DNA from 2 places in the Pseudomonas sp. DW-iso17 genome. Region 1 is predicted to be linked to the other one. Evidence: predicted binding sites of a transcription regulator. Region 1 holds the regulator's gene; the other holds the start of a gene.
What was found. The regulator FliA, encoded in region 1, starts transcription of late flagellar genes. The targets are predictions, from matches to a motif close to CTAAAGTTTNNNNNNNNNNNGCCGNTAA.

Region 1 (14,822 bases):
CCAAAGAGCTCAACACTTTCGCCACCATGATCGCCGGTGCCGGGGCCTTGTTGATCTACGGGGGAGGCCTGGCGCTGGACCTGCTGGAGATGATGAAGCACAACTTCAGCTTGCCCCGCGAAGTGCTGCTCAACCCCGACGCCATGGCCCAGTACCTGCTGCACTCAGGCAAAATCGCCCTGTTGGCGGTGCAACCGATCTTGATCACTTTGCTGCTGGCCGCGCTGATCGGCCCGGTCGCCCTCGGCGGCTGGTTGTTTGCCGCGGGCAGCATGGCGCCCAAGTTCAGCCGCATGAACCCGGGGGCGGGGCTCAAGCGCATGTTCTCTGCCAAGGCCCTGATTGAATTGCTCAAGGCCTTGGCCAAGTTTTTCCTGATTCTGTTCGTGGCGTTGGCGGTGTTGTCATCCGACATCGACGACTTGCTGCGCATTGCCCATGAACCGCTGGAATCGGCGATCATCCACAGCGTGCAGGTGGTGGGCTGGAGCGCACTGTGGATGGCCCTCGGGCTGATCCTGATCGCCGCCGTGGATGCGCCGATCCAACTGTGGGAAAGCCACAAGAAACTGCTGATGACCAAGCAGGAAGTGCGCGACGAGCACAAGGACCAGGAAGGCCGCCCCGAGGTCAAGCAACGCATCCGCCAACTGCAGCGGGAAATGTCCCAGCGCAAGATGATGGCCGCGGTGCCCGACGCCGATGTGATCATCACCAACCCGACCCACTACGCCGTGGCCCTCAAGTACGACCCGGAGAAGGGCGGCGCGCCGATGCTGCTGGCCAAGGGCAGTGACTTCACCGCGTTGAAAATCCGCGAAATCGCCGTGGCCAACGACATTCTGTTGCTGGAATCGCCGGCGTTGGCGCGCTCGATTTTTTATTCCACCGACCTCGACCAAGAAATCCCGGCCGGCTTGTACCTGGCCGTTGCACAGGTACTGGCCTACGTTTACCAAATCCGCCAATACCGCGCCGGCAAGGGCAAGCGGCCTGATCCGCTCAAGGATTTGCCGATTCCGCCGGATTTGCGTCGGGATTCCTGAGGCTCAATGCGCCGCGGCTGTGGTAAACCGTAGTTATTTAAGTCGCTCGGGAGTATCGCTTTGGGGTGCTTCGACTTTCGATAATTGCAGCACGTACACCTGCTCTACAAGTGTAGGGTCTGGTTTACCGCCACGGGTTCCAAATAGCTCTTGCCGGCCATCCACTACCAAAAAATTGTGGCCTGGAGCGCTGGCAACCCCGATTTCACCCGGAGTTTCCAGCTCCTTCAACTTCGCGTTACTATCGCGGCCGGGTTTAATGTGATCCTTTAACCCAAGGAGTTCATACCCTTCCCAGGGAGAAGCTCCATCGTTAAGGCTTTTCACGCCATTAGCGTAGCTCTGTCCAACACGATCATAGCTATTTACCAGTTGTGCTCGCTTGGCAGCCACTGCGAACATAAAGTTAGCGTCGGTGAGCATCACCGGATCATCGCCTTTATACCCTGAATTGCGGGCTGCCAACTGTAACTCGCCTTTTGACAGGTACAGTTTGAAACCGTCGCGCATGGTCACGAAATAACCCTGAGCGACTTCCTTTACCGCTTCAAAGACATCCTTTTGACCAAACAGCGCCATCCCTGCCTTGATCCAGGAAGTAATTACACAGTTATCTTCATAACCTTGGCTGAAACCACTATAGATATTTTCTGGCTTTTTTCCGGGTTCAGACCCACCAGGATGATAGTGATAGAAGCTGTCCGCCTTCATCAGGGGCTTGTCACTGATGACCTCGCCCGCGGGGTAAAGGCTCATGTCGACGTTTTGGGAATTGCTGCCACCATCACCTGGAATCCCGCGCGGGTCAGATGTCCAGCCTCCTCTTACCAAATTAAGATCGTCCTGCAGGCGTTTGAATCGTTCAGGTGACAGGGCTGATTCAAAACGCTGTAGATAGGCTTTCAGATCTTTTTGCGGCATCACCTTGAGTTTTTCGATCAACTTATCGAACGCTGCGGGTGAATCCACTTCATTGCCTAAAATCTCGAATAGCGTTTTTTTCAGATCTGGTACCAGTTTAGTTTCGCCCGTCGACGGGGCTGGCGCCCAAACGTACTCAGCTTTAGGGGGCCCTGATTCAACCGTTTCAGCCTCTGAGGAGGCAAAGCGAAAAAAGGTGTTTAATGCGTTTAAATTTAAGTCCATGGTTTCGCCGCTATTTTTTAATCGCTTATCCACCCTAGGGAAGGGTGATTTTAAAGAGCTGATCGCTCAGCGAGTTGAGTGACAAAAAATGTCGTACCGGTTCCACAAAATCTTTATCCCTAGGCCCGATAGCGTTTTCGCAGGCGTCGAAGTACCTATCATGATGACTTCATCAGGATTCAAACCCGGTCTTACCTGTCAACTTTGACAGTAGCCATTACGCCGCCTTCACTGTTTGATACAGCGATGAGGCGCGCAGCCATGCGCGGCTCGGGAGGCGGTGATGGATAGGGGTACGGTCAGGTGGTTCGATGCGGTCAAAGGCATCGGCTTTATTGTGCGGGATCGCGATGGCAACGAGGTTGCCGTCCAATCGATGAATGTCACATGTGCTGAAATCCCGCAAGCGCCTGCCAAGCAGCGCAAACCGCGCAAACGCAAAAAATCAGCGGATGCATGATCCGCAACGTTGCCATGCCTATCACCCATTGAAAGCCCGCGTCTACCTGTCAACTCTGACAGTAGCCAACGGGCGCTGCCCGCTGTTTTATTACCCACCATGCACTGCGCGTATGTAGTAACGAGATGCAGGGAGAGCGGTTGTGAAGGTGGCTACGGGTACGGTCAGGTATTACGTCTGGCTCAGAGGCGATTGGTTGATCAAGCCCGATGGCGGGGGAGAGGATGTGTTTATCAATGGCAGAGACTGGCGTTGCACCGCGCTGTGGTTTGGCAAGCGCATGGAGTTCCAAATGGTCCATCGACCCGAGGGTATTTATGCGTTGCCTATCAAACGGTGCAACCCAGGTGAACCGGGTCTCAAGTGAAGTGTAGGGAGAATGGCAATGGCAACTGGCACGGTGAAGTGGTTTAACGCGGAGAAGGGATTTGGTTTTATTACCCAAGATGATGAAGGGCCCGATGTGTTTGCCCATTACTCGGCAATTGCGACGGCTGGGTACAAAAGCCTGGAGGAGAATCAAAAAGTAGAGTTTGACATCACACAAGGTCCAAAAGGCCCACAGGCTTACAATATACGGCCAGTTTAAAAACTGAATCACAGGTGGGAGCTGGCTTGCCTGCGATGGCTGACTCACAGCCAATATCCCAGTGGCTGACACACCGCAATCGCAGGCAAGCCAGCTCCCACCCTTGCCCGTATTATCCGCTGCTTGCTTTGCCCGCCATTGTGGCGCCAACGTGCAGGCGATCAGCCAGTAACTGCGCGAGTTCGATCAACTGCGCAACGCCGAGCAATTCCTCTCGTTTCGAACCTTCCAGGTCAAAGGCCAAGTCGCAGCTCAGCGCATTGGCCGAAGCAAGTGTTTCACTGAGGTTGACCAGCAGGTCTTCGCTGCTGATGCCGTCGGCTACGGTAAACAGCCGGGTGGGGGAATTTGAGGCGTGTTTGATCACTGTGAAGCTCCTTTTAGAAAGGGAGAGGGTGCTTTTGCTCCTAGGTAATCCGGGCCGCGACGCCCGTCCGCTGCGTTTGCAGCGGTGTACGGAGACTAGAGAGCGAGTTTCCTAGGGGCAACCCCAAATCCTTATCGGAAATTTCCTCGATATCCAAGGTGCACACAAATCCAAATGTGGGAGCTGGCTGGCCTGCGATAGCTGATTTACAGCCAATATCTCAGTGGCTGACACACCGCAATCGCAGGCAAGCCAGCTCCCACACTTGAATCGGCTAGCACTCGAGAATCATCCCAAAACCAAAGTTGGAAGGCTTCTTGCAACCCCGCCTCCAAGTCGCCCTCCAGCGTCAAAACTTTGCTTCAAGGACCCGAGGAATACCGGTGGTAGATCGCTCTCAAATGCTCAACACGGCCCGTGGCACCCTGACTGACCTGTCGCGGGGCAATCTGGGTGTGCCGTTGTTGTTGCTGGTGATGCTGGCAATGATGATGTTGCCGATGCCGCCCTTCCTGCTCGACGTGTTCTTTACCTTCAACATTGCCCTGTCTGTCGTGGTCTTGCTGGTGTGCGTGTACGCCTTGCGGCCGCTGGATTTCGCGGTGTTCCCGACGATTCTGCTGGTGGCGACCCTGCTACGTCTGGCATTGAACGTCGCCTCCACGCGGGTGGTGATGCTCCACGGCCAGGACGGCCATGCCGCTGCCGGTAAGGTGATCCAGGCCTTCGGTGAGGTGGTGATCGGCGGTAACTACGTGGTCGGTATCGTGGTGTTCGCGATCCTGATGATCATCAACTTTGTGGTGGTGACCAAGGGCGCCGGGCGGATTTCCGAGGTGAGCGCGCGGTTTACCCTCGACGCCATGCCCGGCAAGCAGATGGCCATCGACGCCGACCTCAACGCCGGCTTGATCGACCAGAACCAAGCCAAGTCGCGCCGGGCCGAAGTTGCTCAGGAAGCCGAGTTCTACGGCTCCATGGACGGCGCCAGCAAATTTGTGCGCGGTGACGCCATCGCTGGCCTGTTGATTCTGTTTATCAACCTGATCGGCGGCATGGCGGTCGGTATCTTCCAGCACGGCATGACCTTCGGCGATGCCGGCAAGGTGTACGCCTTGCTGACCATTGGTGACGGTTTAGTGGCGCAATTGCCATCACTGTTGTTATCCACAGCGGCGGCCATCATGGTTACCCGTGCTTCGGGCTCCGAAGACATGGGCAAGCAGATCAGCCGGCAGATGTTCGCTTCGCCCAAGGCCCTGGCCGTGGCGGCGGGCATTATGGCGATCATGGGTATCGTGCCGGGCATGCCGCACTTCTCGTTCCTGAGCATGGCGGCCCTGGCGGGTGGCGCGGCGTACCTGTTCTGGAAGAAGCAGAACCAGGTCAAGGTCCAGGCCGAGCAGGAGATTGCCCGTCAACAGGATCTGCTGCCATCCCCGGCCCGTGCCCAGGAAACCAAGGAACTGGGCTGGGACGACGTCACGCCCATCGACATGATCGGCCTGGAAGTCGGCTACCGCCTGATCCCGCTGGTCGACCGCAACCAGGGTGGGCAACTGCTGGCGCGAATCAAGGGCGTGCGCAAGAAGCTGTCGCAGGACTTGGGCTTCCTGATGCCCACTGTGCATATCCGTGACAACCTCGACCTGGCCCCCAGCGCCTATCGCCTGACCCTGATGGGGGTGATCCTGGCCGAAGCCGAGATCTACCCGGACCGCGAACTGGCGATCAACCCAGGCCAAGTGTTCGGTACGCTCAACGGCATCACCGCCAAAGATCCGGCTTTCGGCCTGGAAGCGGTGTGGATCGAAGTCAGCCAGCGCAGCCAGGCGCAGTCCCTCGGTTACACCGTGGTGGATGCCAGCACCGTGGTCGCCACGCACCTCAACCAGATTCTCTACAAGCACTCCCACGAGCTGATCGGCCACGAGGAAGTCCAGCAATTGATGGGCTTGCTGGCCAAATCGTCGCCAAAACTGGCCGAAGAGCTGGTGCCTGGCGTGCTGTCGTTGTCGCAGTTGCTCAAGGTGTTGCAAGCGCTGTTGGCCGAACAGGTGCCTGTGCGCGACATTCGCAGCATTGCCGAGGCCATCGCCAACAATGCCGCCAAGAGTCAAGATACTGCCGCTCTGGTGGCGGCGGTGCGTGTCGGCGTGTCCCGCGCAATCGTGCAAAGCATTGTAGGGACTGAGTCCGAGCTGTCTGTGATCACCTTGGAGCCCAGGTTGGAACAAATATTGCTCAATAGTATTCAGAAGGCAGGGCAAGGCCAGGAAGAGGGCGTTTTACTGGAGCCAAGCATGGCTGAAAAGCTGCAGCGTTCGTTGATCGACGCCGCACAGCGCCAGGAAATGCAGGGCAACCCGGTGATCCTGCTGGTGGCCGGCCCGGTTCGCGCGATGTTGTCGCGGTTTGGACGCCTGGCTGTACCGAATTTGCACGTGTTGGCTTACCAGGAAATTCCTGACAATAAGCAAGTGACTATCGTCGCGACAGTTGGGCCCAATGGCTGAGGTAGTGGGTTATGCAAGTTAAGCGTTTTTTCGCCGCCGATATGCGTCAGGCCATGAAGTTGGTCCGCGATGAGCTGGGCGCCGATGCCGCGATTATCGGTAACCGTCGGATTGCCGGCGGTGTCGAGCTGACGGCTGCCCTGGATTACACGCCCCAGGCGCTGGCCCCGCGCGTGCCGAACATGGAACTCGAAGACGAGCTGCGCAAGACCGCCTCGCGCATTGTGTCGGCCCAGGCTGAACTGAGCATGCGCGGTGACAGCGATGCCAGCACCAATCGCCAATTATTCGCCGGCCTGCCGCTGACCGCCGCCGAGCCGCTGGTTGAGCCCACCTTTGTCGAACCGCCGCGTCCTGCAGCGCCTGCCCCGGCCGCCGCAGTTGACCAGCGTGTGATCGACTCGATGCGCTTTGAACTCAATGGCCTGCGTGAATTGCTCGAAGTGCAGCTGGGCTCATTGGCCTGGACTCAGTTGCAAGGCAGCAAGCCCCAGCAAGCCAACCTGTGGCGCCGCTTGCAACGCATCGGCTTGTCCGGCCCGTTGTCCCGCGACCTGCTGGCCTTGACCGCCGAAGTCGAAGAACCTCGTCAGGCCTGGCGCATGTTGCTGGCGCATCTGGCGCGCATGATCGCCACGCCGGAAATCGAACCCCTGGAAGAGGGCGGTGTGATCGCCATGGTCGGCCCCGCCGGCATGGGCAAGACCACCACCCTGGCCAAGCTGGCCGCCCGTTATGTGCTTAAGTACGGCGCACAGAATATCGCGTTGGTGAGCATGGACAGCTACCGCATCGGCGCCCAGGAGCAGCTCAAGACCCTGGGCCGCATTCTCAACGTGCCGGTGACCCATGTCGACCCGGGCCAGTCCCTGGCCAATGCCCTCGAGCCGTTGCTGCGCAAGCGCGTGGTGCTGATCGATACCGCCGGCCTGCAAGCCAGTGATCCAGCGCTGCGCATGCAGCTCGAAAGCCTGGCCGGGCGTGGCATCAAGTCGAAAAATTACCTGGTGCTTGCAACCACCAGCCAGAAACAGGTTCTTACCGCTGCCTATCACAGCTACAAGCGTTGCGGCCTGGCCGGCTGCATCCTCACCAAACTCGACGAAACCGCGAGCCTGGGCGAGGTATTGAGCCTGGCCATCAGCCATGAATTACCGGTTGCCTACCTCACCGACGGGCCGCGGATCCCGGATGATCTGCATCTGCCGCGCCGTCATCAGTTGGTCAGCCGTGCCGTGAGTGTGCAAATGCAAGACGAGCCTAGCGAGGAAGCGATGGCCGATATGTTCGCCGACCTTTACCACCACCCGGCTAAACGGGTGGGTTGAGGCAGGATGAACACCGTGAAATGTACCTACATCGATGGTCTGCAAGCGATTCACGCGGCCAAGCCATGTAGCCTGCGTCTAAGCAAGACAAGGTAAAGAAATAAAATGGGCAGCATGCATCCCGTACAGGTGATCGCGGTGACCGGCGGCAAAGGTGGCGTCGGGAAAACTAACGTGTCAGTGAATTTGTCCCTGGCCCTGGCAGAGCTTGGCCGTCGCGTCATGCTGCTGGATGCTGACCTGGGCTTGGCGAACGTGGACGTTCTCCTGGGGCTGACACCCAAACATACCCTGGCCGATGTGATCGAGGGCCGCTGCGAGCTGCGCGATGTGCTGCTCCAGGGCCCTGGTGGCATTCGCATCGTGCCGGCGGCCTCGGGCACCCAGAGCATGGTGCACCTGAGCCCCGCGCAGCATGCCGGGCTGATCCAGGCGTTCAGCGACATCGGCGACAACCTCGACGTGCTGGTGATCGACACCGCCGCCGGGATCGGCGAGTCGGTGGTCAGCTTTGTGCGCGCAGCGCAGGAAGTGCTGTTGGTGGTGTGCGACGAGCCCACCTCGATCACCGATGCCTACGCGCTGATCAAACTGCTTAACCGTGACTACGGCATGAATCGCTTCCGCGTGCTGGCCAACATGGCCCAGAGCCCGCAGGAAGGGCGCAACCTGTTCGCCAAGTTGACCAAGGTCACGGACCGCTTCCTCGATGTGGCTTTACAATACGTCGGCGCAGTTCCCTATGACGAGTGTGTGCGCAAGGCCGTGCAAAAGCAGCGTGCGGTCTATGAAGCGTTCCCTCGTTCGAAATGCGCACTGGCGTTCAAGGCCATTGCCCAGAAGGTCGATACCTGGCCGTTGCCCGCCAACCCGCGGGGGCATCTGGAGTTTTTCGTCGAGCGTTTGGTGCATCAGACGAGCGCAGGACCGGTGCTATGACATCCAGCGGCTACAACCTTTACAAAAAGTCGGCACGTGACAGCCAGGGCGAATTGATCGAGCGCTATGCGCCGTTGGTCAAGCGCATTGCCTATCACCTGTTGGCGCGCCTGCCCGCGAGTGTGCAGGTTGAAGACTTGATCCAGGCCGGCATGATCGGCCTGCTTGAAGTCTCGACCAAATACGACGCCAGCAAGGGTGCCAGTTTCGAAACGTATGCGGGTATCCGTATTCGTGGCGCGATGCTCGACGAGGTGCGTAAAGGCGATTGGGCGCCGCGTTCGGTACACCGCAATACGCGTATGGTCAGTGATGCAATTCGAGCAATTGAAGCAAAAACCGGTCGTGACGCTAAAGATCATGAAGTTGCGGCCGAACTCCAATTGAGTCTCGACGATTATTACGGGATTTTGAACGATACCTTGGGCAGCCGCCTGTTCAGTTTTGACGACCTTTTACAGGACGGCGAACACGAAGGGCTGCACGAGGACGGCGCGAGCGCGCATACGGAGCCGTCACGCGACCTGGAAGATGAACGTTTCCAGGGCGCGTTGGCCGATGCAATCGCCAACTTGCCGGAGCGTGAGCGGCTGGTGCTGGCGCTGTACTACGACGAAGAGCTGAACCTCAAGGAAATCGGTGAGGTCCTGGGGGTCAGCGAATCGCGTGTCAGCCAGTTGCATAGCCAGTGCGCAGCCCGCTTGCGGGGGCGATTGGCCGAGTGGCGCGCGCGCTGACAGGCAGTGTGGGGGCACTGCAGACGCTGCCGTGAGATCGCAAGGTTTCGCGGCTGTGTGCCGTGGTGCCCTGGGCAGTCCTTTTTGTGTAACGCCTGTTGATTGAAATGGCGCGTCCAGGTGCTGGGCGCGTTTAAGACTGCTTGGAGGTCGAATTGGACAAGAACATGAAAATCCTCATCGTTGATGACTTCTCAACGATGCGGCGGATCATTAAAAACCTGTTGCGTGACCTTGGGTTCACCAACACGGTCGAGGCGGATGACGGCCTGACGGCCATTCCGATCCTCAACAGCGGGAGCATCGACTTTCTGGTAACCGACTGGAACATGCCGGGCATGACCGGTATCGACCTGCTGCGCCATGTGCGCGCCGATGAAAAACTGCGCAGCTTGCCTGTGCTGATGGTGACCGCCGAAGCCAAGCGCGAACAGATCATCGAAGCCGCCCAAGCCGGGGTCAACGGTTATGTGGTCAAACCATTCACGGCACTGGCCTTGAAAGAGAAGATCGAGAAAATCTTCGAACGCATCCACGGCTAATGCCATCGCGGGGGAGCTATGGAGCATAACGAAACGTCACAGGGCGACTTTGAGTCGACCCTGAAAAAACATGCTCACCAGTTGGTCGACAGCCTGGAAAAAGGCCAGTTCGCCGATGCGGTGCAGTTGATCCATGAGCTTAACCAGACCCGTGACCGCGGCCTGTACCAGGAAGTGGGCAAGCTCACACGCGAGCTGCACAGCGCAATCGTCAATTTCCAGATTGACCCGCGCATGCCCCAGGCCGAAGAAATTTCCCAGATTACCGACGCCACCGAGCGCCTGTCCTATGTGGTCAGGCTGACTGAGGCGGCGGCCAACCGCACCATGGACCTGGTGGAAAACGCCACGCCCCTGGTCAACGGCATGGCCACCGAAGCCCAGGCCTTGAGCCAGGACTGGGGCCGCTTCATGCGCCGCGAAGTGGGCGCTGAAGAGTTTCGTGAACTGGCGCGTCGCGTCGACGGGTTCCTGTCGCGCAGCGAACAGGAAAACCGCACGGTGGCCAGCAACCTCAACGACATCCTGCTGGCCCAGGATTACCAGGACCTCACCGGCCAGGTAATCAAGCGCGTGACCCAGTTGGTTACCGAAGTGGAAAGCAACTTGCTCAAATTGGTGCTGATGGCCGGCCAGGTCGATCGTTTTGCCGGCATCGAACATGACCGTGAAGCGATCCTCTCTGAAAAAGATCCACAAAAACATCTCGCCAAGGGTGAAGGTCCGCAGATTCATGCCGATAAACGTGAAGACGTTGTGTCAGGTCAGGATGACGTAGATGACCTGTTATCCAGTTTAGGCTTCTAAGGAGCACCCACATGAGCTTCGGCGCCGATGAAGAAATCCTTCAGGATTTCCTTGTAGAGGCCGGCGAAATTCTAGAGCAACTGTCCGAACAACTGGTCGAGCTGGAAAGCCGACCGGATGATGCGAACCTGCTCAATGCAATTTTTCGCGGTTTTCACACTGTAAAAGGGGGCGCCGGCTTCCTCCAGCTCCATGAGCTGGTGGAGTGCTGTCACATCGCCGAGAACGTTTTCGACATCCTGCGCAAGGGTGAGCGTCACGTCGACTCGGAACTGATGGACGTGATTCTCGAAGCACTGGATGCGGTCAACGGCATGTTCAGCCAAGTGCGTGAACGTGCACCGATCACTGCCGCCACGCCGGAACTGCTGGCCGCCCTGGCGCGCCTGGCCGAACCTGCCGATACCGCGGCTGCGCCGGTGGTCGAGGCCGCACCGGAGCCGGTGGCGCAAGCCGAGCCGGACGTGACCGACAGCGAGTTCGAACAACTGCTCAACTCCCTCAGCGCGGTCAAGGCCGAAGCTGAAGTGCCGGTGCAGCCTGCCGCGACGCCGAGCAGTGAAGACATTACGGACGCCGAGTTCGAGTCGTTGCTCGACCAGTTGCACGGCAAAGGCCAGTTCGCGGCGGATGCCGTGGCACCTCCTGCGGCGACGCCAGAAGCACCCGCTGCCAACACCAGCACTGACATTACCGACGACGAATTCGAGGCACTGCTCGACCAACTGCATGGCAAAGGCACCTTTGTGGCCGAAGCCCTGCCCGAGGTTGCAGCGACTGCCGCCGCCGCTGCGCCAGCGGCCAGTACCGCACCGGCCGGTGACGGGTTGATCTCGGATCACGAATTCGAAGCCTTGCTCGACGAGCTGCACGGCAAAGGCAAGTTCAGCGAAGTTGCCCCGGCCGCGGCCGCGCAGGTTGCAGCACCAGCCACTGCGGCACCGGTTGCTGCCAAACCTGCGCCGGCAGCCAAGCCAGCACCTGCCGCCGCCCCGGCCCCTGCGCGTGCAGCGGCCCCAGCGGCAGCGGAAAAACCTGCCAGCGAAGCCGAAACCACCGTGCGTGTGGATACCGCGCGCCTGGACGACATCATGAACATGGTGGGCGAACTGGTGCTGGTGCGTAACCGCCTGGTGCGCCTGGGCCTGAACAGCGGCGACGAAGCCATGCAGAAGGCCGTGTCGAACCTCGACGTGGTCACCGCCGACCTGCAAACCGCGGTGATGAAAACGCGGATGCAGCCGATCAAGAAAGTCTTCGGCCGTTTCCCGCGCCTGGTTCGTGACCTGGCGCGCCAGCTCAAGAAAGAAATCAACCTGGAACTGGTGGGCGAAGAAACCGACCTCGACAAAAACCTCGTCGAGGCTCTGGCTGACCCGCTGGTCCACTTGGTGCGCAACGCGGTCGACCACGGCGTAGAAACTCCGGAAGAACGCGAAGCTGCGGGCAAGTCCCGCAACGGCAAAGTGATTTTGGCGGCGGAGCAAGAGGGCGACCACATCCTGCTGTCGATCACCGATGACGGCAAAGGCATGGACCCGACCATCTTGCGCAATATCGCGGTCAAGCGCGGCGTGATGGACAAGGACGCCGCCGACCGCCTGACCGACACCGAGTGCTACAACCTGATCTTTGCCCCGGGCTTTTCGACCAAAACCGAGATCTCCGACGTGTCCGGGCGTGGCGTGGGCATGGACGTGGTGAAGACCAAGATCAGCCAGCTCAACGGCTCGATCAATATCTACTCGACCAAGGGCCAGGGCTCCAAGATCGTCATCAAGGTGCCGTTGACCCTGGCGATCATGCCGACCCTGATGGTGATGCTGGGCAACCAGGCGTTCGCCTTCCCGCTGGTCAACGTCAACGAGATCTTCCACCTCGACCTGTCGCGCACTAACGTGGTGGACGGCCAGGAAGTGGTGATCGTGCGTGACAAGGCGTTGCCGCTGTTCTACCTCAAGCGTTGGCTGGTGGCCTCGGCCGCCCATGAAGAACAACGCGAAGGTCATGTGGTGATTCTGTCCGTGGGTACCCAGCGCATCGGCTTTGTGGTCGACCAACTGGTGGGCCAGGAAGAAGTGGTGATCAAGCCTTTGGGCAAGATGCTGCAGGGAACCCCAGGCATGTCGGGCGCAACCATTACCGGTGACGGTCGCATCGCACTGATTCTCGATGTTCCGAGCATGCTCAAGCGTTACGCCGCACGGCGTATTTGATTCTGGTGGGGCAGGGCGGTCATGCCCGCCCCGCCTAACGGAGTGTTTATGGCAGTCAAGGTCCTGGTGGTGGACGATTCGGGTTTCTTCCGCCGCCGCGTCTCGGAAATTCTTTCCGCTGATCCAACGATCCAGGTGGTCGGCACGGCCACCAACGGCAAAGAGGCGATCGATCAAGCCATTGCCTTGAAGCCGGACGTGATCACCATGGACTACGAGATGCCGATGATGGATGGCATCACGGCCGTGCGCCACATCATGCAACGCTGCCCTACACCGGTATTGATGTTTTCCTCGCTGACTCACGAAGGCGCGCGGGTGACCCTCGACGCTTTGGATGCCGGCGCGGTGGACTTTTTGCCGAAGAATTTCGAAGACATCTCGCGCAACCCCGACAAGGTCAAGCAGATGCTGTGCGAGAAGGTGCACAGCATTTCCCGCAGTAACCGTCGCAGCCTGTTCAGCACACCTGCGCCAGCCCCTACGCCTGCGCCCGCCGCAGCGGCGCCCAGTTCGTCGTTTGCGCGCCCGGCCCCGGCGCCCGTGGCCCGGCCTGCGGTCGCGCCGGTGCGTGCCGCCGCAGCGCCGAGTGCGCATTCGCCGGCACCCAAGCGCAAGGCTTACAAGCTGGTCGCCATCGGCACCTCCACCGGCGGCCCGGTGGCCTTGCAGCGGGTATTGACCCAACTGCCGGCCAACTTCCCGGCGCCGATTGTGCTGGTGCAGCACATGCCGGCGGCATTCACCAAGGCGTTCGCCGAGCGCTTGGACAAGCTGTGCCGTATCACCGTCAAGGAAGCCGAGGATGGCGACATTCTGCGTCCTGGCCTGGCACTGCTGGCGCCGGGCGGCAAGCAGATGATGGTGGATGGGCGTGGCGCGATCAAAATCCTGCCGGGCGATGAGCGCCTGAACTACAAGCCGTGTGTGGATATCACCTTCGGTTCGGCGGCCAAGTCCTATGGCGACAAAGTTCTGGCGGTGGTGCTCACCGGCATGGGCGCCGATGGCCGTGAAGGTGCGCGCCTGCTCAAGCAGGGCGGCAGCGCCATCTGGGCCCAGGATGAAGCCAGTTGCGTGATCTATGGCATGCCCATGGCCATCGTCAAGGCTGACCTGGCCGATGCGGTCTACAGCCTGGACGACATCGGCAAGCACCTGGTGGAGGCCTGCCTCTGATGGATGTGTTGAGCCTGATCGGCATCACCATGGCGTTTGTCGCCATCATTGGTGGCAACTACCTGGAAGGCGGCCACCTCGGCGCCTTGGCCAACGGCCCGGCAGCGCTGATCGTGATCGGTGGCACCGTGGGCGCGGCGTTGTTGCAGTCGCCCCTGAGCTCATTCAAGCGTGCCATGCAGATTCTGGTGTGGATCATTTTTCCGCCACGGGTCGACCTGGCAGGCGGCATCGACCGCGTGGTCAATTGGAGCCTCACCGCCCGCAAGGAAGGCCTGCTGGGCCTGGAAGGCGTGGCCGATGCCGAGCCTGACAGCTACGCGCGCAAAGGCCTGCAACTGTTGGTCGATGGCGCCGAACCGGAAGCGATCCGCAGCATCCTCGAAGTGGACTTCTACACTCAGGAAAGCCGTGACATCAACGCGGCCAAAGTCTTTGAAAGCATGGGCGGCTACGCGCCGACCATTGGCATCATCGGCGCGGTGATGGGCCTGATCCACGTGATGGGCAACCTGGCCGACCCTTCGCAACTGGGCAGCGGCATTGCCGTGGCGTTTGTCGCGACCATCTACGGCGTGGCCAGTGCCAACCTGGTGTTGCTGCCGGTGGCCAGCAAGCTCAAGTCGATTGCCATGCGCCAGTCGCGTTATCGCGAAATGTTGCTCGAAGGCATCCTGTCGATTGCCGAGGGCGAGAACCCGCGCTCCATCGAATTGAAGCTTCAGGGCTTCATGGATTGATGGGTATGCGCATTGACCTGTGGCCAGTGAGCTTTATGTGGCGAGCGAGCTTGCTCGCGCTGGGCTGCGAAGCAGCCCCAAAACCAGGCACAGCAATTTGTCTGAACAAATGCGTTGCCTGGATGGGGGCCGCTTCGCGCCCCAGCGCGAGCAAGCTCGCTCGCCACAGTAAAGCGGCCAATAGCGGTCAGGGAGGTATTTGCCTGTGAG
Region 2 (14,822 bases), on a different contig from region 1:
GCGGTGGTTGATCGCCCTCAATCGCACGCTGGGCTTTTTTGGTCAGCACCACGATGTCGATACGGCGGTTGACCGGGTTGTACGGGTCTTTGGGATCAAACAGCTGCGAGGAGGCAAAGCCCACCACCCGCGCCACTTGCGGGTCCGGGTAGCTGCCGGCCACTAGCGCACGCCGGGCAGCATTGGCGCGGTTGGCCGAGAGCTCCCAGTTGCCGAAATCACCCTGGCCCGCGTAGGGTTTGGCGTCGGTGTGCCCGCTGATGCTGATCTTGTTGGGCACCGCCTTGATGGTGTCAGCCATGGCCAGCAGGATGTCTTCAAAGTACGGCTTCAAGCGCGCACTGCCCGAGTCGAACATCGGCCGGTTGGCGGCATCGGTAATCTGGATGCGCAGCCCCTCGGGGGTGATCTCGAAGGAAATCTGGTCCTTGAACTTCAGCAACTGTGGGTTTTCTTCAACCTTGTTCTGCAATTCCTGCAGCAACAGTTCCAGTCGCTCCTGTTCGACCTGCTCGGCCATGGATTCGACAGTGTCGCGCTCGATCGGGATTTTTTCCTGAGGCGATTCAGTTTGCACTTCCGGGTTGATGGTGCGCTCGGGCGCCAGTTCCGGCGAGCCGCCCAGGTCAATGACAAACGGCGTACCGCTTTCAGAAAAGCCAATCGGGTCTTTGAAGTAGCCGGCGATGGCGATTTTCTGTTCTGGCGTAGCGGTGGACATCAGCCACAACACCAGGAAGAACGCCATCATCGCCGTGGCAAAGTCGGCGAAGGCGATTTTCCAGGCGCCGCCATGGTGCCCCGCAGCGAAGCGCTTGACGCGCTTGATGATGATCGGCTGGTTGTTTTCCATGGCTTAGCGACCGCGAACCGCTTGTTCCAGCTCGGAGAAACTTGGGCGGTGTTTCGGGTACAACACCTTGCGCCCGAACTCCACAGCCAGCGACGGCGGCATGCCCGAGGCCGATGCCACCAGGCACGCCTTAATCGCTTCGTAGAGGTTGATTTCTTCCTTGGCATCGTGGGCCAGGGAGGTGGCGAGCGGGCCGAAGAAACCATAGGCGGCGAGAATACCGAAGAAGGTCCCCACCAGCGCCGCACCTACGTGCATGCCGATGGCCGCCTGATCGCCTTCGCCCAGGGACGCCATGGTCACCACGATACCCAGTACCGCTGCGACAATACCGAAACCGGGCATGCCGTCGGCGATGCCGGTCACGGCGTGGGAAGGATGCTCCAGCTCTTCCTTGAGGCTGAACAACTCCATGTCGAACAGGCCTTCCAGCTCGTGGGGCGCCATGTTGCCGGAGGACATGATGCGCAGGTAATCACAGATATACGCGGTCATGCGCTCGTCTTTGAGCACGGCCGGGTACTTGGCAAAAATCGGGCTGGCCGCGGCGTCTTCGATATCGCCTTCGATCGCCATCATGCCTTCGCGGCGGCTTTTGTTGAGGATCTCGTAGATCAGCCCCAGCACTTCCAGATAAAACGTGTGGGAGAAGCGCGAGCTGAACATGCCCAGGGACTTCTTGACCACGTGCATGGTCATATAGCCTGGGTTGGCCTGCAAAAATGCGCCGAACGCTGCACCGCCGATAATCAGCACTTCGAAAGGCTGGATCAGTGCGGCGATTTTACCGTGGGAGAGGACGTACCCTCCGAGCACACTTGCGATGACGACAATGATGCCGATAATTTTAGCCATAGGAGAGGGGTACTTGCGCCGTCGGGTTCATGGACATATTGGGTGCAGCAGAAAACTCTTGTTCTACTTATCGGCAAAACTGCGCCAGACTATAGCCCGTTAAGGCGAAAAGCCAATTCGGCCCGTTCCGGGCGTGTTGAACGCAAGTGATGATCGCGCCCCAATCATGGCAATTGAAACGACAACCCCAACAAACCGCCCCAATACCCTCGCCGCTTGGATCAAGTGCCTGGACGACGTGCTGCTGCCCGTGCCCCAGGCCAGCCACGAACGCGTGTGCAAAGCTATTCGCGATAGCCGCAGTTCATTGCGAGATATTGCTGAGTTGATGCAAAACAGTCCGGCCCTGGTGCTGAGTGTGATGCGCGAAGCCAACAGCCAAGCCCACGGCAGCCTGGCCGAACCTGCGGAAAACCTTGAAGTCGCACTTAACCGTCTTGGCCTCAAACGTGCCGAAGAGCTGTTGGCGCGCCTGCCTTCGGTACCCGCCCGGGAAATCCCCGTGGCCTTGCGTCAACTGTTGCTAATCAGCCAGCACGCATCCCAGCAAGCTAACGGTTTGTTCGGCAGTCGCCTGGCGCGGTTGTGGCAGGACATCCACTGGGGCAGCCTGCTGTTTTTGTCGCCACTGTGGCCGATGGCCGTCGCCTACCCCAAGCTTTTGGAAGAGTGGGAGTTGCGGGTGATCCATAAAGGCCAATCGGCACGCCAGGTCGAGCAACAGCTGTTCGGCGTGCGCTTGCTCGACCTGTGCCTGGGCCTGACCGAAGCCTGGCACCTGCCGATCTGGGTTTCACAGGGCTACAAGTTGCTGTTGGCCGAGCAACGCCTGCTGGTCAAGGCGCTGCACATTGCCCGTCAAGACGATGCCCTGCGTCACCAGCAATTGCTCGATGCCGAGCCCAACCTGCGACGCTGGCTGAACCAGCCGGCCAATACCGTGTTGCTGGCCAATGGCTTGGCGATGTCGGCCCAGGAATCCTGGACCTGCCCGCACACAGAGCGCTGGCAATACCTGACGGCGCTGTACCTGCAAACGCCATTGAGCGATGTGCAACAGCAAGCCCACCAGCAAGCGGTGACCAGCGCGCGTACCACCTTGATGCCCGACCTCTGGCACCCGGCGCTATCGCTGATCTGGCCGTGGCATGTGCACAAAGTCCATCGCGGCTTGCTGCCTGCACCACCGCCCACGGCCGAAGCCTTGGCCGTGTGGCGCACGCGCTGCACCGAGTTGCTGGTGGAGCCGAGCCGCTTTGCCAACGCCATGCACCTGACCACTTGCGCCAAGGAAGCCCTGGTCGCCAGTGGCATGCAGCGGGTACTGATATTCATGGCAGATCGCGCCTTGAGTACCTTGCGTGTACACCAGGCCGACGGCCTGCCCAAGGACGCGGCTCACCTGAGCCTGGATGTGGTGAACAGCACATTGCTGCAACGCCTGCTGGAAAAGTCCGCCCAGGTACGCCTGAACCCCGACAACCATGCGCAGTTTTCCGCATTGCTGCCACCGATCCTGCGTCGTCTGTTTATTGGCGAGCATCTGCTACTGCGCTCACTGAGCTGCAACGGCCGTGTGGTCATGCTGATCGTGGCGGACCAGGGCGGCGGGCCGTTCTCGGAAACCACCGTGCAAGCGTTCGGCAAAACCGCCCAATGCATCGAGAAAGCCCTGCACAGCTTTACCAACCGCAGCGCCTGATGCTTGCGCTACAATCACCGGCCTTTATCGCCAACATTTGTGCCCAGGAGACCTCACATGCCTGACTTCTCTGGCTTGCCGCTGGTGATCGAATCCGCCGACCTGTTGGGTCGCCTCGATTCCAAGCACTTGATACTGGTAGACCTCACCAGTGTCGCCCGCTACGCCGAAGGGCATATCCCCGGCGCGCATTTCGTTGACCCCAAGCGCACCCAACTGGGACAGCCACCGGCACCCGGCCTGCTACCAAGCAAGGCCGACCTGGAAAAACTGTTCGGCGAACTGGGCCACACCCCGGACGCCACCTATGTGGTCTACGACGACGAAGGCGGCGGTTGGGCCGGGCGTTTTATCTGGATGCTCGACGTGATCGGCCACCAGAAATATCACTACCTCGACGGTGGCCTGCTGGCTTGGCTGGAGGAAGGGCACCCGCTTTCCACCGATGTGCCCCCAGCAGCCGGCGGCCCGGTCAGCCTTACGCTGCACGACGGCCCTACCGCCACCCGTGAATACCTGCAAAGCCGTCTCGGCGCGGCCGACCTGGGGATCTGGGACGCTCGTGGCCCGCTGGAGTATTCCGGCGAGAAAGTGCTCGCAGCCAAGGGCGGCCACATTCCCGGCGCGGTGAACTTCGAATGGACTGCCGGCATGGACAAGGCGCGCAACCTGCGTATCCGCCGTGACATGCCGCAAATCCTCGAAGACCTCGGGCTGACCAAAGACAAAGAAATCATCACCCACTGCCAGACTCACCACCGCTCTGGCTTCACCTACCTGGTGGCCAAGGCGCTCGGTTATCCGCGAGTCAAAGGTTATGCCGGTTCCTGGGGCGAATGGGGCAATCACCCCGACACCCCCGTTGAGATTTAAGGTTTAAGGACAGTTATGAAAAAGCAGTTGTTTATCCTCAGCCAGTACTTGCTGCCGCACCACTTGCTGTCGCGCCTGGCCGGTTGTATCGCCGAGTGCCGCGTGCGCTGGTTCAAGAACGCCTTCACTGCCTGGTTCGCCAAGCGCTACCAGGTGGACATGTCCCAGGCCCTGGTGGAAGACCTGACCGCCTACGAGCACTTCAACGCCTTCTTCACCCGTGCGTTGAAAGACGGCGCCCGCCCGTTGGATCCAACCCCAGGTGCCGTGTTGAGCCCTGCCGATGGCGCGGTCAGCCAGCTAGGCCCGATCGAACATGGCCGTATCTTCCAGGCCAAGGGCCACAGCTTCAGCGTGCTGGAACTGCTCGGTGGCGATGCCGCAATGGCTGCGCCGTTCATGGGCGGCGAGTTCGCGACAATTTACCTGTCGCCCAAGGACTACCACCGGGTGCACATGCCACTGGCCGGTACCCTGCGCGAGATGGTGTATGTGCCAGGGCGGATTTTCTCGGTCAACCAGACCACCGCCGAAAACGTGCCGGAACTGTTCGCCCGTAACGAGCGCGTTGTCTGCTTGTTCGACACCGAACGCGGCCCGATGGCCGTGGTGTTGGTAGGTGCGATGATCGTTGCGTCGATTGAAACCGTGTGGGCCGGTTTGGTAACGCCGCCGAAACGCGAGCTGAAAACCTTCCGCTACGACGAAGCGGCCCGCGCGCCGATTCATCTGGACAAGGGTGCGGAACTGGGTCGTTTCAAACTGGGCTCCACTGCCATCGTGCTGTTCGGGCCGGACCAGGTGAAGTGGGCTGAAGAACTGGCAGCGGGTACGCCGGTGCAGATGGGCCAGGGTATCGCCGCCGCTAAAGCCTGATATTGCAGTTGATCGTTCCCACGCTCCGCGTGGGAATGCAGCCCGAGGCGCTCTGCGCCCAAAGCGTGACGCAGAGCGTCACTGGAGGCGTTCCCACGCAGAGCGTGGGAACGATCAGTGACAGTGAGATCGGCTTATAGCTGACCGTCGCGGTCACGCAAGCCCAGCAGATACAGCACGCCATCCAGCCCCAGTGTCGAAATCGCCTGCTTGGCCGATTGCTTGACCAACGGTTTGGCACGGAACGCTACGCCCAACCCGGCAATCGCCAGCATCGGCAAGTCATTGGCGCCGTCGCCGACCGCAATGGTCTGCTCCAGGCGCAAGCCTTCCTTATGGGCCAATTCCTTGAGCAGGTCGGCCTTGCGCTGGGCGTCGACAATCGGCTCCACCGCGACGCCAGTCACTTTGCCATCCACCACTTCCAGCTCGTTGGCGAATACATAGTCAATGCCCAGCTTGGCCTGCAACTGCTTGGCGAAGTACGTGAAGCCGCCGGACAGGATGGCGGTCTTGTAGCCCAGTCGCTTGAGTTCGGCGAACAGGGTTTCGGCGCCTTCAGTCAGGCGCAGCGACGCGCCGATCGAATCCAGCACACCCACATCCAGGCCTTTGAGCAGCGCCAGACGCTCCTTGAAGCTGGCACGAAAATCCAGCTCGCCGGCCATCGCGCGCTCGGTAATCTCAGAAACTTGCTCGCCCACACCGGCCGCCTTGGCCAGCTCATCGATGACTTCGGCTTCGATCAAGGTGGAGTCCATGTCGAACACCGCCAAGCGGCGGTTGCGACGGAACAGGGAGTCTTCTTGGAAGGCGATATCGACATTCAGTTCCTGGGCCACGCTCAGGAAGTCGGCGCGCAGCGCTTGCGCGTCAGCCGGTTCACCGCGCACGGAGAACTCGATGCAGCCCTTGCCTTTGTCAGCCGGGGTGTCCAATGGCATGCGACCCGACAGACGGTCAATATGGTCGATATTCAATCCGTATTGCGCGGTGATCGAACTGACGCGCTGCAGCTGCTCAGCCGTTACCTTGCGGGTCAACAGGGTGACGATATGGCGTTTTTTACCCTGGCCTTCGACCCAGTGCTGGTAGTCAGCTTCGGACACCGGGGTGAAACGTACCTGTTGATCGAGCTTATACGCCGTAAACAGGATGTCCTTGAGTACCGAGGAGGCCTGCTCGGTGCTGGGGATCTCCACCAGGATGCCGAACGACAAGGTGTCGTGGATCACTGCCTGGCCGATGTCGAGAATGTTCACACCACCCTGGACCAGGACGCCGGTAATGGCTGCGGTGAGACCCGGTCGGTCTTCACCCGTGATGTTGATCAGGACAATTTCGCGCAAAGCGCACCCCCAGGCTGGAAAAAAACCGCATTCTACCCACTTTCAGTGACCATCGGGCACAGGCAGCGCTTTGCCGGCCAGGGGCCTGTCGCTATACTGCGCGTCAACTTCACGGACCAAGAGCCGAGCGCAAGTGAACCGGCCCACGCCAGTAAAAACCGATAACTTCTTCCTGCTGATCTTCCGGGCACTGCGCCATCGCCGTGTACCGATTGCATTGCGCATCGCCAGCCATAACGTGATCCTGGTCGCTCTGGCCCTGGTGATCTACGCCTGCGTGATGGGTTTGCAGTTCAAGCAGGCCATGCACGAGCAAGCTGACGCCCTGGGCGCGAGCCTGACAACCCAGACTGCCACTTCGGCGACTGAGTTGCTGGTGTCCAACGACATCCTCAGCCTCAACGTATTGCTCAACAACCTGACCAAGAACCCGCTGGTGGCCCACGCCGCCATCTATAGCGTGGACAACCGGATCATGGCCGAGGCCGGGCAGCGCCCGAAAAACGGCCTGCTCGGTGAGGCCGAGGGCCTGTATCAGAGCAATATCACGTTCCAGGACGTGAAGGCCGGCCAACTGCGTATCAGCCTTGATATGCAACAGTTCCAGCAGCCGATGACCATCAGCCTGCAAAGCATGGGCATCCTGAGCGCGATCCTGCTGGCCTTGGCCCTGGCCTTGAGTCTGCGCCTTGGTCGGCATATCTCCACGCCGTTGATGCAACTGCGCATCTGGCTGCGGGATATCGACGAACACACCCCGGCCACCGATCGCCAGGACGAAATCGGCGACCTCGCGCGCCAGCTCCACACCAGCTTTGCCCCGGAGCCGAAAGCGCCTGAAGTCGAACCTGAGCCTGAGTACGACGACACCGAGGACTACAACGACGTGCCTGAGTTTGAAGTGCGCGACCTGCGCGACCCAGGCTTCGACGAAAGCGCCCCGGTGGCCGGCCTCAAGCCTGCGCCGCGCCATGTGATCAAGGCCGAGGAAGACGAGCTGGACGACGAAGACCCGTTCGCCGACCTGCGCGACACCTCGGCAGCCGCCCCAGTCGCTGCGCCCAAACCGGTTGCGGTCAAGAACGCCGAGCCACAGCACAGTGCTGTACTCGCCGTGCAACTGGGTGCCCAGGAGCAACTGCGCCGCCTGCCCCGCGCCCGCCTGACCGAACTGCTCGAACGCTACCGTGACTGCCTCGACCAGGCCGCTTCGCTCTACCAGAGCGAACTGCACACCCTGAACGATGGCAGCACGCTGATGCTGTTCCACAGCGAAGACAGCGGCGAGGACTACCTGACCAATGCCATCTGCTGCGGCGAGCTGTTGCGCGCCCTGGGCCATGCCCTGCAGATCGAAGTAGCCGACAGCGGCATTACCCTGCAACTGCAGCTGGGTCTAACCGTGGGTGACGACCTGTTTGGCATCAGCCAGATCGACCTGCTGCTGACCGAAATCGCCCAGGATGCCCTGGCCTTGTCCCAGCACAGCCGTAACCTGCTGCTGGTGGAGCGCAAGATCAGTGAGGACACGCTGATCCGCCAACGCGCACGTATCCGCCCGATTGCCAGCCCTGAAGGGGCCAGTTGTGTGGAGCGGTTGATGGAGCCGTATCCGTCGATGCTGGAGCGTCAGTTGGCGCGGATGCATGAGACCCGTAAGCCCTGAGGCATAGCGTTATACCTACTGTGGAGCTGGGCTTATGTGGGAGCGGGCTTGCTCGCGAAGGCGGCGTGTCAGTCAGCTGATGCGCCCCTGACACACCTGATTCTCGAGCAAGCCCGCTCACACACAAGCCCCCCCCCATTTGGGTTGTGGTGCAGCTTAAATCGCAGCCCAACAAAAAGGCCCGCTTATTCAGCGGGCCTTTTGTTTGTGCGCCATTCAGATCAGAATCTGAACACTTCCAAGTCCGTACGAATCGGCGTGGCCATCGGCATCTTCGGTTTTTCCGGGGCCGCAGGCTTGGCCTGGGCGGGGGCCTGCTTACGCGGTTGCGCTTCGGCAATCGGCGGCTGGTTGGCCAATGGTTTGAGCGCCACCGACAACTGCTGTGCCAAGTGCTGCAACAGCACACCCTGGGCCTGGACCTGGGACGCAGTGGTGCCGGCGTGCTCTTCCTGCAGATGCACAATGCGGTTGTCCCGCACCTGCCCGCGACGGTCGATCAGGCGCCACTGTGCATCCAGGATCGCCGGTTGCGACTTGCCGGAATCCAGCCGCGTAATGGTCAGCAACACCTGTACATCCGGGGTGAACCCGGAGGGTCCCGGTGCCAGGACCACACGCTGGCTGTCCAGCTGGCCGGCGACCTGACGCAACATCAACTGGTTGATATCCGACGACAGGCTACCGGCCCAACGACCATCTGTGGAACCTTGCAGGCTGCCGTCGTTCTGACGTTGAAGCAGGGTTTCGCGTTGCAGGTAATCGGCAACCACTACCGGCCCCAGCAATACGGCCATGCCAGCGGTTTGGGCAGGCTGAGCCGGACTTCCGCTGTCCAGCTGGTACAGCGACACCGGTTGATGTGTGCTGCAACCCGCCAACCCCAAAAGGCCAGCGAGCATCAAAAATAGAGGAAGGCGTGGAGCAGTCATCATCCCATCCAAGTGGCTGCCACAAGGCGAACCACAATGTAATACTAAAAATAACCTGAACACGCTCGGCCACGCCGGCGCTGGAAAGGCCATATCATCCGTGAATATGCGCCATGACTCCAGCGCGAAAGCATCGATCTACGCGTTAAATCGTAGATCGAGGCCTCTAGTACCGCTTAAACCGGCGTTTCGACCAGCAAGGCATCCACTCGCTGGAAGCCTCGTGGCAGTTTGTTACCTCGCCGGCCACGCTCACCCTTGTAGTGTTCAAGGTCGTCAGGGCGCAATGACAACGTGCGCTTGCCGGCCTGGAGCACCAGGGTAGAACCTTCCGGGACCACGGCGATGTCAGTCACATACTCCTCGCGACTGGCCACCCGGTCACCGGGAATCCCGATGATCTTGTTGCCTTTACCCTTGCCCAGCTGCGGCAAGTCGCTGATCTTGAACACCAGCAAGCGCCCTTCGGTGGTCACCGACGCCAGCCAGTTACTCTCCCGATCCTCCACCGGCCTTGGCAGGATCACCTTGGCATTGTTCGGCAGGCTCAACAGCGCCTTGCCCGCCTTGTTCTTGGCCTGCAGGTCTTCACCCTTGACCACGAAACCGTAACCGGCGTCGGAGGCGATGACATACAGCGAATCATCGTCCGGCAACAGCACGCACTCGAAATTCGCCCCCGGTGGCGGCGTGAGGCGCCCGGTCAACGGCTCGCCCTGCCCCCGTGCAGACGGCAGGGTGTGGGCCGGCACCGAATAACTGCGCCCGGTCGAGTCGATAAACACCGCGAATTGATTGGAACGCCCGGCGGCAGCGGTCTTGAAGCCATCACCGGCTTTGTACGAAAGGCCGGTGGCGTCAATATCATGCCCTTTGGCGGAGCGAACCCAACCCTTTTCCGACAGAACGACGGTAATTTTCTCGTTGGGCAACAGCTCGGTTTCGGTCAGCGCCTTGGCTTCAGCGCGCTCGACGATAGGCGAGCGACGGTCATCGCCATAGGTTTCGGCGTCTTTGATCAGTTCGCTGCGCACCAGCTTCTTGAGCTTGGCTTCGCTGCCCAGCAGGGCTTGCAGCTTGGCTTGTTCCTTGAGCAGGGCATCCTGCTCGTCGCGCAGCTTCATTTCTTCCAGGCGAGCCAACTGGCGCAAGCGGGTGTCGAGGATGTAGTCCGCCTGGATTTCGCTCAGCTCGAAACGCGCGATCAGCTCGGCCTTCGGATGCTCGGCGGTACGGATGATATGGATCACTTCATCCAGGTTGAGGTAGGCGATCAGCAAGCCGTCCAACAGGTGCAAGCGGCGCTCGACCTTGTCGAGGCGAAATTGCAGGCGGCGACGCACGGTCTGCACGCGGAATTCCAGCCATTCCACCAGCAGATTGCGCAGGTTCTTCAACTGGGGCTTGCCGTCCAGGCCGATGATATTGACGTTGACCCGGTAGCTGGACTCCAGGTCGGTGCTGGCAAACAAGTGCTGCATCAGCACTTCATGATCCACCCGGCTGTTGGTCGGGATGATCACGATGCGGCATGGGTTCTCATGGTCGGACTCGTCACGCAGGTCGGCCACTTGTGGCAATTTCGACGGCTTGGCCTGCATCAACGCGGCGATCTGCTCCAGCACCTTGGCACCCGATACCTGGTGCGGCAGCGCGGTCACAATAATGTCGCCGTCCTCGATGTGGTACACCGCGCGCATACGCACCGAGCCCTTGCCCGTTTCGTACATCTTCAGCAGGTCCGCGCGCGGCGTGATGATTTCTGCTTCGGTCGGGTAATCCGGGCCCTGGATATGCTCGCAGAGCTGCTCGACCGTAGCTTTGGGCTCATCCAGCAAGCGCACGCAGGCAGTGGCGACTTCGCGCAGGTTGTGCGGCGGCACATCGGTGGCCATGCCGACCGCAATACCGGTGGTGCCGTTGAGCAGGATATTCGGCAAACGCGCCGGCAACACCAGGGGTTCGTCGAGGGTGCCGTCAAAGTTCGGCCCCCAGTCGGCAGTGCCCTGGCCCAGCTCGCTGAGCAGCACTTCGGAATAACGCGACAGCCGCGCCTCGGTGTAACGCATGGCGGCGAAGGATTTGGGGTCATCCGGTGCACCCCAGTTACCCTGCCCGTCCACCAGGGTATAGCGGTAGCTGAACGGCTGGGCCATCAGCACCATGGCTTCATAGCACGCCGAATCACCGTGGGGGTGGAATTTACCCAGCACGTCACCGACGGTACGCGCCGATTTCTTGTGCTTGGAATCGGCGTCCAGGCCCAACTCACTCATGGCGTAGATGATGCGCCGTTGCACGGGCTTCAGGCCGTCGCCGATATGCGGCAAGGCACGGTCCATGATCACGTACATGGAGTAGTTGAGGTAGGCATTTTCGGTGAATTCAGCCAGCGACCGGCGTTCTACGCCATCTAAGCTGTCTGCGAGGATGTCACTCATGCGGGCCTCATCATGGGGTAAGGCGCAGCGGAACTGCCGCTGCGCTGATTCAATTCAAAAAAATCTCGACTCATGGCTGGGCACTCCAGCCACCATCCGGAGCGGCAAAACGATAGACCATCGGACGCTTTTCACCATCGGCACGCGGGCCGAAATTGTTGTCGATCCCGACCCAGGCACCGTCGGCATCCACCAACAGGGCTTCAGCCAGGCCATACGACTGTGGGTAACGTCGCTGCGGCGTCAGGGCTTCGTCGGCAAACGACCAGCACAGCTCAACCTTGGCCGTGAGCGGGTCGCGCCGGCAGATCTGAAACGCATTGCGCTCCAGGGTAAACAGCTTGCCGTTGAACAGCGACAGGTCAGCAAAGTCCTTGGACACGGCCTTGGCGTTGGGGAACTGCGCCGGTTGCACTTCCTGGCCGGCCTCGCTCAACAATACACAACGGCCATCGCAATCCCATACGCTCTGCCCACGCTTGATCGAGACCAGGCCACGGCGTTCGCGCTCGGCAGCCAGCCAGATCTGATTGCCTTCAGGGTTTACCGCCAGGCCTTCGAACAAGGCATTAAAGTGCAGCAACATGCCACTGGCCCTGGCTTCACGCACCATGCCCGGCGCGATTTTCAACCACTCGGGTGCGCCCGTTGCGGGTACCTGCAACACCGCGGCATGGGCTTCGCTGACAATGTAGCGGTTGCCTGCGGCATCACAACTGATGCCTTCAAAGTCCAGGTCACCACCACGTATGAACGAAGCGGCCTTGGTGCGCGAACGCAAGCCCCAAGGCAGGCCGGACTCGGGCACGGGCGGCACGTCGATCGTCAGCGCTTGCGCGCTCCAGGTCGGCGCACGGGTATCCAGGCGGTAGATCTGGTCGTCATCGCGGTCCGAAACCGTCCACAGCTCGTTGCCACACAACGCCAGGCCCGACAGGTTCCCACCGCGCATGCCGTCAACCGGGTGTTCCGAGACCAGTTTGAGCTCTGCCACGCTGGCTGCGGCCACCTGGGTGACCGCCAGCCCGCTCAACATCAGGATCGCCAGGGCGACGCCTGTGCGCATCAGCCCAGTACCTCGGCCAGGTTGCCTTTGGATTCAAGCCAGGTCTTGCGGTCGCCGGCGCGTTTCTTCGCCAGCAGCATGTCCATCATTTCCGAGGTGGCGGCGAAGTCTTCCAGGGTCAACTGCACCAGGCGCCGGGTGTTCGGGTCCATGGTGGTTTCGCGCAGTTGCGGCGGGTTCATTTCACCCAGGCCCTTGAATCGCGTGACCTGTGGCTTGCCGCGTTTCTTCTCGGCCACCAGGCGGTCAAGGATGCCATCGCGCTCGGCTTCGTCCAGGGCGTAGAAAATTTCCTTGCCCAGGTCGATGCGGTACAGCGGCGGCATGGCGACGTAGACGTGACCGGCATCCACCAACGGGCGGAAATGCTGGACGAACAACGCGCACAGCAAGGTAGCAATGTGCAGGCCGTCAGAGTCGGCGTCGGCGAGGATGCAGATCTTGCCGTAGCGCAACTGGCTCATGTCTGCCGCGCCCGGATCGACGCCGATGGCGACCGCGATGTTATGCACTTCCTGGCTGGCCAGCACTTCGCTGCCATCGACTTCCCAGGTGTTGAGGATCTTGCCGCGCAACGGCAGGATCGCCTGGAACTCCTTGTCCCGCGCTTGCTTGGCGGAACCGCCGGCGGAGTCACCTTCCACCAGGAACAGCTCGGAACGCATCGGGTCTTGCCCGGCGCAATCGGCCAGTTTGCCCGGCAGTGCCGGGCCCTGGGTGATGCGCTTGCGCTCGACCTTTTTGCTCGCCTTCAAGCGCCGGCCGGCGTTGTTGATCGCCAGCTCCGCCAGGGCCAGGCCCAGTTCCGGATGCTCGTTGAGCCACAGGCTGAAGGCGTCCTTGACCACGCCAGAGACAAACGCCGCTGCCTCGCGGGACGACAGGCGCTCCTTGGTCTGCCCGGAAAATTGCGGTTCCTGCATCTTCATCGACAGCACGAACGCGATGCGCTCCCACACGTCTTCCGGCGCCAGTTTGACGCCGCGCGGCAACAGGCTGCGGTATTCGCAGAACTCACGCATGGCATCCAGCAAGCCTTGGCGCAAACCGTTGACGTGGGTGCCGCCCTGGGCCGTGGGGATCAGGTTGACGTAGCTTTCCTGCACGCTGTCGCCACCTTCGGGCAACCACAGCAGCGCCCAGTCCACCGCTTCTTTATTACCCGACAGGCTGCCGCAGAACGGCTCGTTTGGCAGGCGTTCGAAGTCGCTGACCGAGTCTTCCAGGTAAGAGCGCAGGCCGTCTTCGTAGTGCCACTCGACCTTCTCGCCGGTACCTTTGTCTTCAAAGCTGACCAGCAGCCCCGGGCACAACACAGCCTTGGCCTTGAGCACGTGCTTGAGGCGGCTGATGGAGAATTTGGGCGAATCGAAATACTTGGGGTCCGGCGCAAAGTACACGCTGGTGCCGGTGTTGCGCTTGCCCACGGTGCCGATCACTTCCAGGTCGGTGGCTTTGTAGCCATCGGCGAAAGTCATCTGGTACTCGTTGCCATCGCGCTTGACCTTGACCCGCACCAGGGTCGACAGCGCGTTGACCACGGAAATACCCACGCCGTGCAAACCGCCGGAGAACTGGTAGTTCTTGTTGGAGAACTTGCCGCCGGCATGCAGCTTGGTAAGGATCAGCTCGACGCCCGGCACACCCTCTTCGGGGTGAATGTCCACCGGCATGCCACGACCGTCGTCGGACACTTCCAGGGAATGGTCGGCGTGAAGGATGACTTGCACCGACTTGGCGTGCCCGGCCAAGGCTTCGTCGACGCTGTTGTCGATGACTTCCTGGGCAAGGTGGTTCGGCCGACTGGTGTCGGTGTACATGCCGGGGCGTTTGCGCACCGGGTCGAGGCCCGAGAGGACTTCGATGGCGTCGGCGTTATAAGAGCTAGCGCTGGGAGTGGCCATGGGGTCTCGTCGTGAGTCGTTCGATTAAAAAGTGACCTGCGATTTTCTACAGTGACGAAAAATCGAAGGATTGAAACTGATCTGCGCCAATGCCGGCAAAGCACAACAGTGCCGGCAATTGCTGGGCGAACCCCTGGTAACCATGGTCGCCACCGGCCTGGATGCGCAAGGCGCAGGCCCGGTAATACTGTTGGGCCAGGCGATAATCCAGGGTTTCGTCCCCGGTCTGCAACCACACCTGATAACGCGCGGCATCCTGGGGCGCCGGTACTTCCAGCTCGGCCAAGGCCGTGACGTGGTCCTGT

Region 2: the regulator FliA is predicted to act here: its motif matches at 1,776-1,803, upstream of motA (flagellar motor stator protein MotA).

Annotation. Positions count from the first base shown of each region.
Region 1 covers NZ_JBZXEA010000041.1:21,373-36,194, reverse strand. The annotation lists gene flhB (flagellar biosynthesis protein FlhB) at 1-1,046, shown strand, start outside; gene AC4PS6_RS21085 (hypothetical protein) at 1,080-2,192, opposite strand; gene AC4PS6_RS21080 (cold-shock protein) at 2,476-2,652, shown strand; gene AC4PS6_RS21075 (cold-shock protein) at 3,038-3,241, shown strand; gene AC4PS6_RS21070 (DUF6124 family protein) at 3,354-3,608, opposite strand; gene flhA (flagellar biosynthesis protein FlhA) at 4,010-6,124, shown strand; gene flhF (flagellar biosynthesis GTPase FlhF) at 6,136-7,452, shown strand; gene fleN (flagellar synthesis regulator FleN) at 7,558-8,391, shown strand; gene fliA (RNA polymerase sigma factor FliA) at 8,388-9,128, shown strand; gene AC4PS6_RS21045 (chemotaxis response regulator CheY) at 9,296-9,670, shown strand; gene AC4PS6_RS21040 (protein phosphatase CheZ) at 9,689-10,477, shown strand; gene AC4PS6_RS21035 (chemotaxis protein CheA) at 10,489-12,693, shown strand; gene AC4PS6_RS21030 (protein-glutamate methylesterase/protein-glutamine glutaminase) at 12,742-13,872, shown strand; gene AC4PS6_RS21025 (flagellar motor protein) at 13,872-14,612, shown strand; gene motD (flagellar motor protein MotD) at 14,818-14,822, shown strand, end outside.
Region 2 covers NZ_JBZXEA010000021.1:144,897-159,718, forward strand. The annotation lists gene motB (flagellar motor protein MotB) at 1-853, opposite strand, end outside; gene motA (flagellar motor stator protein MotA) at 857-1,708, opposite strand; gene AC4PS6_RS15115 (HDOD domain-containing protein) at 1,875-3,410, shown strand; gene AC4PS6_RS15120 (rhodanese-like domain-containing protein) at 3,468-4,283, shown strand; gene asd (archaetidylserine decarboxylase) at 4,299-5,159, shown strand; gene serB (phosphoserine phosphatase SerB) at 5,294-6,508, opposite strand; gene AC4PS6_RS15135 (histidine kinase) at 6,642-8,174, shown strand; gene AC4PS6_RS15140 (PqiC family protein) at 8,396-9,109, opposite strand; gene parC (DNA topoisomerase IV subunit A) at 9,283-11,547, opposite strand; gene AC4PS6_RS15150 (esterase-like activity of phytase family protein) at 11,618-12,613, opposite strand; gene parE (DNA topoisomerase IV subunit B) at 12,613-14,517, opposite strand; gene AC4PS6_RS15160 (YqiA/YcfP family alpha/beta fold hydrolase) at 14,564-14,822, opposite strand, start outside.